Regions from separate parts of the Gallibacterium genomosp. 2 genome, predicted to be linked through region 1. Evidence: riboswitches for the same ligand, from Rfam matches in the RefSeq annotation. Region 1 holds a riboswitch; the other holds the start of a gene.
The links. A riboswitch is a leader RNA that binds a small molecule or an ion and turns the genes downstream of it on or off. The one in region 1 is predicted to bind molybdenum cofactor.

Region 1 (5,494 bases):
AATAACCTATCTTGTTGAATTAAGAGTAATCTGTTTGAATAAACAGGATGATAAATTTTGTGGCGATAGGATACACTGTTATGCGTAAAAAATAAATTTCAAAGCGAATAAAAGCAAAATTTTTTTAATTTTTCAAAAAAAGTGTAACCTATTTGGGTCAGATTGGTTAAAAAAATAGGATTAATTTATGTTCAATATGCTAAAACAAGGTGTTAATTATGCTGCAATGTGGCAAGAAATCAGTCATATCAAAAAGCTGCAAATGATCTTCCCGGAACCTAGAATTATTAAAGCGACAAAATTTTCTCAACAATTATTAATGCCCTTGTTATTGTTAACCCTTGCCTGGCAATATTTTGTCATCGGTTATCATATTGCTTCGTTCGCCAGTACCATTTTGACGATTATTTTTATCATCTCGTTGCCTTTACAAGGTTTTTATTGGTTAGGAAAACGTTCGTTAACGCCATTAAACGAAGGCACCTTGGCGTGGTACTTTAAGATCTATCAAAAATTGAGTTTACAGAAAGCCTTACCGGCAATGGAAACACAACCCACATTTAATGACTTGGTTCGCTTATTGCAACTTGCCGATAAAACGTTAGATCAGGATTTTTGGGAGGAAATTTGATCAAAAAAGAAAGGGAATAACGACTTATTCCCATCTATTCGCTGCTTGTTGGTCAGATTCTCTGCTATCCAGCCAACGATCACCGTTTTTTGTCGTCTCTTTTTTCCAAAACGGCGCTTTGGTTTTTAAAAAATCCATAATAAATTCATTGGCTTGATAAGCACTGCCACGATGGGCGGAGCTGACAGCCACCGCTACGATTTCATCACCGGTATATAATTGTCCGACCCGATGTACGATATAAATACGCTGTAATTGCCAGCGTTGTGCTGCCTGTTCAGCAATTTCTCGGAGTGCTTTTTCCGTCATTGCCGGATAATGCTCAAGATATAAACCGGAAACATTGTCACCTAAATTCATATCCCGCACCTTACCGACAAAAATGACTGTCGCCCCACTCTCTGCAGACGCAGAAGACCATTGATAAATAGCATTTTGATCAAATGGCTCAGTCTGCACGCTAATTTCAATTTCCGCCATTTTAACCTCCGGTCACCGGTGGGAAAAAGGCAACTTCATCTCCTGCTTGCAATGGTGTAGATAACGGCACAATTGATTGATTCACCGCTACCAAAATGCGCCCGGAATTTAAGGCTAATGCCCAACGTTCACCTTTTTCTGATAATGCTTGGCGTAATGCTTCGGCATCTGCATATTTCGCTTCAACTTCGATCGCAGACTCGCCGATTAACTCTCTTGTTTGCGCAAAAAAGACAACTTTAATCATTCCGCCTCCGCTTTAAAATGACCCGATTTACCGCCCAGTTTTTCCAATAAACGAATACCGTCAATTTTCATATCTTTTTGCACCGCTTTACACATATCATAAATGGTCAAAGCCGCTACAGACACCGCCGTCAATGCTTCCATTTCCACGCCGGTTTTTGCGGTCAACTTGCAATAACTTTCAATACGAATGCGATTGTGTTCCGGTTCGGCAAAAAGTGAAACTTCCACTTTGCTCAATAACAACGGATGACATAACGGAATTAACTCCCACGTCCGTTTTGCTGCCTGAATACCGGCAATCCTCGCAGTCGCAAAAACATCACCTTTATGATGTTTCCCCTCTATAATCATCGCTAATGTTTCCGCTGCCATTAACACGTACCCTTCGGCTCGTGCTTCACGTACGGTGTCCGCCTTGGCAGAAACATCCACCATATTCGCTTCACCGGATTGATTAATATGCGTAAATTGACTCATATTGTTCCCATTAAATTCAAAATTAACCGCCGATCGAGGCAAGATGCTGTCTGACGCCGCTATCACCTTGATGTAAAAAGTGATGTTCTCGTTTGCCTTGCAAGGCAGTGATCAAACGTTGTTGCAATTCAGTCTGTTGCTCATCATTTTGTAACCAAGGACGAATATCAATGCCCTCTTCTCCAAACAGACAAAGATGCAGTTTCCCTTTTGCAGAAACCCTTAAACGATTACAGCTGGCACAAAAATCTTTTTCATACGGCATTATTAATCCGATTTCACCAACATAGTCCGGATGCTTGAACACTTGTGCCGGGCCATCAGTATAATGTTTTTGCTGTAATTGCCAGCCCGAAGCCAATAAGCGTTGCTTTAACACCGCACCGGATAAATGATGTTGGTGAAAAAAAGCATCCATTTCGCCGGTTTGCATTAATTCGATAAAACGCATTTGAATCGGTTGATGTTTAATCCACGCCAAAAATGAATTAAAACCGTGATCATTTAAATTTTTCATCAACACTGCATTTACTTTGATTTTTTCATAACCGACTGCAAACGCACGTTCGATACCTTTGAGAATATCATGCAATTTATTCTCTCCGGTAATCAGATGAAAAAGACGCGGATCTAAGCTGTCCACACTGACATTAATTGAATCAATGCCGGCTTGCTTCCAACTCGCTACCTCTTTTGCCATACGGTAACCGTTAGTGGTTAAAGCAATTTTCTTGATCGATTGTTGACGGCGAATCGCCTCCACCACTGCAAGAAAGTCTTTTCTTAATGTCGGCTCTCCACCGGTAATCCGCACTTTTTCCGTGCCTAATTCGGCAAAAGCACTCACAAGACGCGCTATTTCATCAACACTCAGGAACATCTGTTTGTTGCTTGGCGGCTGATAGCCATTCGGCAAACAGTAATTACATTTGAAATTACAGACATCTGTAATAGAAAGACGAAGATAAAAATATTGACGGTTGAATGCGTCAATCAATCGATCTTCGGATGATGTAAACATTTTGATAAGTTGTTGCATAGACACCTTTCTAAATACGAGAGGATAGATCGTTTCCCATCTATCCTTGAACACATTGTGTTGGCATAGCCACCATATCTTACGACTTAGGTAAACTAGCTCGGAGTATGCTAAAAAATTGCTTTTATTGTATTACACTGTTCGGCAGTTGCAATAACCTGTTGCCGTTATTTCACGCAACTATTTTGCTCTTGCCACCCATTTGCCGTCAATATAATCAGCCATCCATTTGGTCGCCTTACCCTCTTTCTCAGAGTTAACATATTGGCGTTTCTCTTTACGGCTAAAACGAATCACCGTCGGATTACCTTCCGGATCTTGCTGCGGTGCATCGGCTAAATACTGCAGTTTTTCCGGCAAACGATCACGATATTGTGCCAATTCCGACACTTTTGCCGGACGAGTTTCCCGAGATTTCGGGAAATTATGCGCCGACATAAAGACACCACTGGCACCGTCACGCAAGACAAAATAGGCATCCGATTTTTCACATTTTAATTCAGGGAACGGTATTGGATCCTCTTTTGGCGGTGCAACTTCACCGTTTTTTAAGATCTTACGAGTATTATCGCATTGTGTGCACGCCATATATTTACCGAAACGGCCTAATTTTAAATGCATATCCGCACCGCATTTATCACACTCAACGACCGGCCCATCATACCCTTTAATTTTAAACTGCCCCTCTTCAACTACATAGCCGTCACAATTCGGGTTATTACCACAAATATGCAATTTACGGTGCGCATCGATTAAATAACTGTCCATTGCCGTACCGCATTTCGGACAACGTTTACGTTCCATTAACGCTTTGGTTTCTGAATTATCATCAAGCACATTCAACAATTCCGCTTCCGGAATTAAATTAATTGTGGTTTTACAACGCTCTTTTGGCGGCAAAGCATAGCCGGTACAACCTAAAAATACGCCGGTACTGGCAGTACGGATCGCCATTGGACGACCACAACTTGGGCAAGGAATATTGGTTTCAACCAAATGATTCGGTTTCATTCCCCCTTCCAATTCGTCCAATTCTGCTTGTGAAAGTTTAGTTGAGAAATCAGCAAAGAATTGATTTAACTGCTGTTTCCAATCTGTTTTTCCTGCTGCAATTTGATCCAATATGTCTTCCATATTGGCTGTAAAATCATAATTCATTAGATCAGGGAAAGATTCATTAAGGCGATCGGTAACAATTTCTCCCATTTTTTCTGCATAAAAACGGCGATTTTCTGTGCGTACATAACCACGATCCTGAATAGTCGAAATAATCGAGGCATAAGTTGATGGGCGACCAATCCCGCGTTTTTCCAACTCTTTAACCAATGCCGCTTCAGTATAACGTGCCGGCGGTTTAGTGAAATGCTGGCTTGGTATTACTTGCGAGAGTGTTAACGCTTCACCTTTTTTCACCTCCGGCAAAACACGATCTTCCGCATTTTTACCAAGTGGCGGCAATACTTTTGTCCAACCATCAAAACGCAATACGCGCCCTTTAACTTTCAAGGTGTAGTCATCTGCTGTCGCCGTTACCGTTGTAGAATCATAATTCGCCGCTGTCATTTGGCACGCCAAGAATTGACGCCAAATTAAATCATAAAGACGAATTGCATCTTTCTCCATTCCTTGTAAATCATCTGCTTTTAACTGAATATCGGAAGGGCGAATCGCTTCGTGTGCCTCTTGCGCATTCTCTTTACTCGAGTAAAAATTCGGCTTTTCCGGTAAATAAGCTGCACTGAAATTATCGGAAATATATGCTCTTGCCATCGTCAATGCATCCTGACTCAAATTAGTCGAGTCGGTACGCATATAGGTAATATAACCGGCTTCGTATAAACGTTGTGCCAACAACATGGTTTTCTTCACGCCAAACCCTAAACGAGTACTGGCGGTCTGTTGCAATGTCGAGGTAATAAAGGGGGCTTTAGCACGTGATTGAGTCGGTTTTGTTTCAACTTCAGTGACAATGTAACGTGAATTTTTTAAGGTTTCCGTTGCTTTGTCGGCACCTTGTTTATCTTTTATTTGCAATGGTTTGGATTGATAATGCGTTACTTCAAAAGGCAATAACTGCTGCTCCGCATTTTTTGTTTCCACTGCGATTTGCCAATACTCTTCCGGTTGAAACGCTTTAATTTCTCGCTCACGCTCTACCAACAATTTTACTGCTACTGATTGCACACGTCCGGCAGACAAACCTCGTGCCACTTTTTTCCATAACAATGGGGACACCATAAAACCAACCACACGATCTAGAAAACGGCGAGTTTGCTGTGCATTTACACGATCCATATTAAGTTGCTCTGGATGACTAAACGCTTGTGTAATCGCATTCTTTGTAATTTCATTGAAAACAACACGACTAAAACGATCATCTTCACCACCAATCACTTCACGCAAATGCCACGCAATCGCTTCTCCTTCTCTATCCAAATCGGTCGCGAGATAAATATGATCAGATTTTTTCGCTAAAGATTTTAATTCACTGACAACCTTTTCTTTGTCCGGAAGAATTTGATAATTTGCTTTCCAATTATGATAAGGGTCAATGCCCATACGTTTCACTAACGCATCGCGCTCTTTCTTTTGTTTAATTTTAGCTTTTTCTTCCGCAC
Region 2 (5,494 bases), on a different contig from region 1:
GATGTGTTGATCGAGAAGCAAAAACACCAATGCGTTCATTACCACCTAAGCGAGGTGGACGTACAGTTGGTGACCATTTATCAGTGGTAATGCGATCAAATTGGAAAATCAACCATAAATGTGAAAATTGCTCAATGCCACGAACAGCTTCCGGCACATTATAAGGAGGAAGTAATTGCAAAATACCTTTACCGTGTGGTGCTAGTTCAGGTTGTCTTGGAACAGAAAATTTTTCACTATAGGGCGTATAAATAGTAGCAATTGGTTGTAAGGTAATACTCATATTTGTGTTATGCCAATAAATAAGTAGTTACAATTAAAGGAATTCAGGTAAAATTATCAACTTGTTTAAGAAATAAGAGATGATTATAAAATAAATTTAGAGAAATAATGGAATCAAATAAATGCAAAATGTGGTTTGAAACCGCAAGACCGAAAACGTTGCCATTGGCAATCGCTTCAATTGTTACTGGATCGGCATTGGCATATTACTATCATCAATTTGATGCTACTATTGCTTTATTGGCATTGATTACTGCAACTTTATTGCAGATTGTGTCCAATTTTGCCAATGATTATGGCGATCATATAAAAGGTTCAGATACCATAGAACGAATTGGACCATTACGTGGGATTCAACAAGGAGCAATTACATTTTCCCAATTGCGGTTAGGATTAATTCTAGTCACATTTGCCAGTATGATTTCCGGTGTGGCATTGATTGCAGTAGCTTGCCAAACGTGGAATGATGTGTTGGCATTTATAGTGTTGGGTATTTTGGCGATTATTGCTTCCATTACTTACACCGTTGGTAAAAAACCTTATGGTTATATGGGATTAGGTGATGTATCTGTCTTCATCTTCTTTGGATTGCTCGGTGTGTGCGGTACTTTTTATTTGCAATCACATCTTTTAAATTGGGCAATGATATTGCCGGCAATGATGTCTGGACTTTTAGCTGTTGCTGTTTTAAATATCAATAACTTACGAGATATTGAGCAAGATAGAAAATCTGGGAAAAATACCCTAATTGTGAGAATCGGTGCTGTTGCGGGGCGTTATTATCATATTAGTCTGATTTTTTTGGCTGCATTGTTTGCATTGCTGTTTGCACTTTATCATTTTCAACACTGGTATAGTTTTATTTTTATTTTAGTGTTCCCACTATTAGCTAAACACGCTGTTTTTGTGATGAATCATCAAGATGCTCTGCAATTACGTCCAATGCTTGCACAAATGGCTAAATTAGCACTATTATTTAATATTATTTTTAGTTTAGGACTTTGTTTGGGATAATCCCGGTTCATTTTGAAAAAAGGAAAATGCGATGAGAATTGACACATCAGAACTTTGCGATATTTACTTGGATCAAGTTGATGTTGTAGACCCGATTTTTTCTAGCTTTGGAGGCGTTTCAGCTTTTTCAGGAAAAATTACAACCATTAAATGCTTTGAAAGTAATGGTTTAATCTCTGAGATGTTGGAAGAAGAAGGGCAGGGACGAGTGTTATTAATCGATGGTGGTGGTGCGGTACGTCGAGCGTTGATTGATGCTGAATTGGCTCAATTAGCCGCAGATAACGGCTGGGAAGGTATTATTGTTTATGGTGCAGTACGTCAAATTGACCAGTTGGAAAACATCAATATCGGTATTCAGGCATTGGCTCCTATTCCGGTTTCTGCAGATGAACAGACTAGTGGTGAAGTGGATGTTCCTGTTAACTTTGGTGGCGTTTCTTTCTTACCGGAAGATTTTGTATATGCGGATTTAACCGGAATTATTCTTTCTCCGGAGCAATTAGATCTTTCTGAAGCAGAATAATCCAATTTCGATTTTTATTTTGTCAAAAAAGCCTTATCTATGATCTGCACCCCTAAAGTTGGACTTATTATCCAACAATAGAGGTGCAGATTTTTTATGACCAAATATAACTAAAACTTTAAACAACAAGTTGTAGATTTCTACTTTCAACACGACAAAAGTCTTTCTTTAACCAGTCTACATTTCATTTCATTAATTTTGAGTTGAATCAATATCTTATATTATTTGTTAGAAGGGCATATTTTACTTTATTGAGTTGATCATAATGATAAATATAATTACCCATATTTATAATAAGTATTTAATTAAATGTGGGAGATTGAAGTGAAACTCAATAAAAAACTTTTTTTCGTCGGTTTAATAGGTGTGATATTAGGTGGTGTAATTTTAGCTGTTACACAATATGTGATGAAACAAACAAGCACAACAGAATTTTGTGTGAGTTGCCATTCTATGGAAATTCCAAAGGAAGAATGGGAGGGCAGTGTACATTTTTCCAACCGTAAAGGTATTAGGGCGGAATGTTCAGATTGTCATATTCCGCAAGATTCCGCATTTCATTATGTGAAAACTAAGGTGATGGCATTAAAAGATGTGTGGAATACCCTTGTGGTCGATAAATTACCAGACCAGGAATCCTATGAAGCACACCGCCTCGCGATGGCTAAATCGGTTTGGGAAGATATGAAAGCTAGTGATTCGGCAACCTGTAAAAGCTGTCATAGTATGGAAGCAATGGAGCTTTCAGAGCAATCAGAAGCAGCACAGAAAATGCATAAAATAGCACAGGAAACCAACCAAACGTGCATTGATTGCCATAAAGGGATAGTACATTTTATGCCTGAGATGGAAATTGATAATCAAGAAGCCAGTGGTGAATTAAGTAAACACGGTGGTGAATTTAGTCCGCAGGATAAAACTTTATATAGCCTTGCGATGAGTAATGCTAATATTGTTGACGGAGGCAGTATTCGCCTAATGCCTTATGCGGAATTAACCGATTGGAAAGCCACGGCTGATCAAGTTTCAGTAACGCTCACAGGCTGGCAACAAGCCGGGGCAGAAAGCATTCTTTATATGGATTTAGGTAAACGCATTATGGTGGCGTTATTGGAAGATGTGCCTCAAGATAAAATGCAGGTATTACGGACCGTTTATGATGAAGTTACCGCTTCAGATTGGAAGGAAGTCCGTTTGCAAATTAATGCACCGAAATCTATTTTAACGGCAAATTTAACCGCACTTAATCAATTTGGTAAAAATCTAAATGAAACCTATTGTAGTGGTTGTCACGCTGCAATTGGAGCAGATCATTACACCGCAAATCAATGGATTGGTGTGGTGAATTCAATGAAAAATCGCACATCAATGTCAGCAGATGATGTCCGCACACTCACGATTTATTTACAACGTAATAGTAAGGATAAAGTGGGCGCATCACATTAACAGTTTCCATTTGGAATATGGCTAAAATTATTTAGCACAGGTTTGACTCCGAGCTTGTGATCCTAAGTCGAAAGATATGGAAGCAATGCCTGCAACTTGATTGCACAATGGTATGGTTAGAAATGATTATGCCACTCGTTTTAGAAAGGTGTCGCAACTTTAATATTCACGTTATATTTCCAAGTTAAAATTTTTATTGTATATGGAACGTGAAAAATCATTTGACGAGGTTCAATATGAGAAAACAAAACAAAATCAATGTAAGCCGTCGTGATTTTATTAAAAATTCTTCTTTAGGGATGGCTGGAGTATCATTAACCGGTAGTACAGTAGGGACACTTTTTTCCAATTCAGCATTGGCTGCAGAACAATCTACAGTAGTAACAGCGGCACACTGGGGGCCTTTAGGCGTGGTTGTGGAAGAGGGGAAAGTGGTGAAGTCAGGCCCTGCGATTCCTGCACCGCTAACCAATGAATTGCAATCTGTGGTTGCCGATCAGCTTTATAGCGAAACCCGTGTTAAATATCCAATGGTGCGTAAGGGCTATTTAGAAGGCAACAAAGATACCACCTTGCGTGGACGTGATGAATGGGTACGCGTATCTTGGGAACAGGCGTTTGATCTTGTGGCAAAAGAGATGAAACGGGTGAGAGATAGCTACGGTGCAACAGGGATTTATGCTGGATCTTATGGTTGGTATAGCTCAGGCTCACTACACGCAGCACGCACCTTGCTACATCGTTACCTTAATGTAACGGGTGGTTTTGTTGGCTCAAAAGGGGATTATTCAACTGGGGCAGCACAAGTGATTATGCCGCACATTTTAGGCACAATTGAAGTTTATGAGCAACAAACCAGCTGGGAAACCATTTTAGAAAGTTCTGAGATTGTGGTGTTATGGTCGGCAAATCCACTCACAACCTTACGCATTGCGTGGACATCTACGGATCAAGAAGGCTTAGCCTATTTCAAAAAATTAAAAGAGAGCGGCAAACGCATTATTTGCATTGATCCTGTGCGTAGCGAAAGTTGCGAATTTTTAGGCGCAGACTGGATCCCGATTAATACGGCAACTGACGTGCCACTAATGCTAGGGATTGCACATACCTTGGTGACTGAAGACAAGCACGACAAAACCTTCTTGAAAAAATACACTTCAGGCTATGATAAATTTGAAGAATATTTATTAGGCAAAACAGATGGGCAGCCAAAAGATGCCACCTGGGCGAGTAAATTAACTGGCGTACCAGTGGAGATGATTAAACAACTTGCCAATGATTTTGTGACTAAACGCACAATGTTAATGGGCGGTTGGGGAATGCAACGTCAACGCCATGGTGAGCAAAGCCACTGGATGATGGTAACGCTAGCTTCTATGCTCGGGCAAATTGGTTTACCAGGCGGTGGTTTCGGCTTTAGTTATCACTATGCCAATGGTGGCGTACCAACCGCAACAGGCGGAATTTTAGGTTCGATCACCGCAAATCCAGCCGTACAAGCAGGGGAAAAAACGTGGCTTGATGAAACCTCAAAAATGGCATTTCCTGTGGCACGGGTTGCAGATGCTTTACTTAACCCCGGCAAAACGATTCAATATAATGGCACGGAAATTACCTATCCTGATATTAAATTAGTTTATTGGGCAGGTGGTAATCCATTTGTGCATCATCAAGATACCAATACCTTAGTGAAAGCCTTCCATAAGCCAGATACCTTTATTGTGAATGAAGTAAACTGGACGCCAACGGCACGAATGGCAGATATTGTATTGCCTGTAACCACAAGTTATGAGCGTAACGACTTAACAATGTCAGGCGATTATTCAATGATGAATATCTACCCAATGAAACAAGTTGTGCCACCGCAATTTGAAGCAAAAAGTGATTATGACATCTTCACCGAAAATAAATCAGAGATGGATTGGCTAAAAGGTTTCTACCAAACCGCATTTGATGCGGCACGCAAAAACCGTGTATTAATGCCTAAATTTGAGAAATTCTGGCAAGAAAATAAACCGATTACTTTCAAAGCCAATGAAAAAGCGAAAAAATGGGTGCGTTATGAAGAGTTCCGCAATGATCCATTGTTGAATCCATTGGGTACACCATCAGGTAAAATTGAAATTTATTCTGATGTGGTAGCCAAAATGAATTATGATGATTGCAAAGGCTATCCAAGCTGGATGGAACCGGCAGAATTTGCTGGCAACACCACCGCAGAAGCAC

Region 2: it holds a riboswitch for molybdenum cofactor, as region 1 does, so the genes downstream of both, P375_RS01180 (molybdopterin guanine dinucleotide-containing S/N-oxide reductase) here and moaA (GTP 3',8-cyclase MoaA) in region 1, are expected to answer to the same signal.

The regions. Positions count from the first base shown of each region.
Region 1 covers NZ_JPXY01000035.1:42,457-47,950, forward strand. The annotation lists gene yfbV (terminus macrodomain insulation protein YfbV) at 188-631, shown strand; gene moaE (molybdopterin synthase catalytic subunit MoaE) at 656-1,111, opposite strand; gene moaD (molybdopterin synthase sulfur carrier subunit) at 1,113-1,358, opposite strand; gene moaC (cyclic pyranopterin monophosphate synthase MoaC) at 1,355-1,837, opposite strand; gene moaA (GTP 3',8-cyclase MoaA) at 1,860-2,876, opposite strand; molybdenum cofactor riboswitch at 2,864-2,994, opposite strand; gene topA (type I DNA topoisomerase) at 3,057-5,494, opposite strand, start outside.
Region 2 covers NZ_JPXY01000007.1:22,524-28,017, reverse strand. The annotation lists gene tsaA (tRNA (N6-threonylcarbamoyladenosine(37)-N6)-methyltransferase TrmO) at 1-283, opposite strand, end outside; gene P375_RS01195 (1,4-dihydroxy-2-naphthoate polyprenyltransferase) at 391-1,296, shown strand; gene rraA (ribonuclease E activity regulator RraA) at 1,328-1,822, shown strand; gene P375_RS01185 (NapC/NirT family cytochrome c) at 2,147-3,268, shown strand; molybdenum cofactor riboswitch at 3,303-3,435, shown strand; gene P375_RS01180 (molybdopterin guanine dinucleotide-containing S/N-oxide reductase) at 3,505-5,494, shown strand, end outside.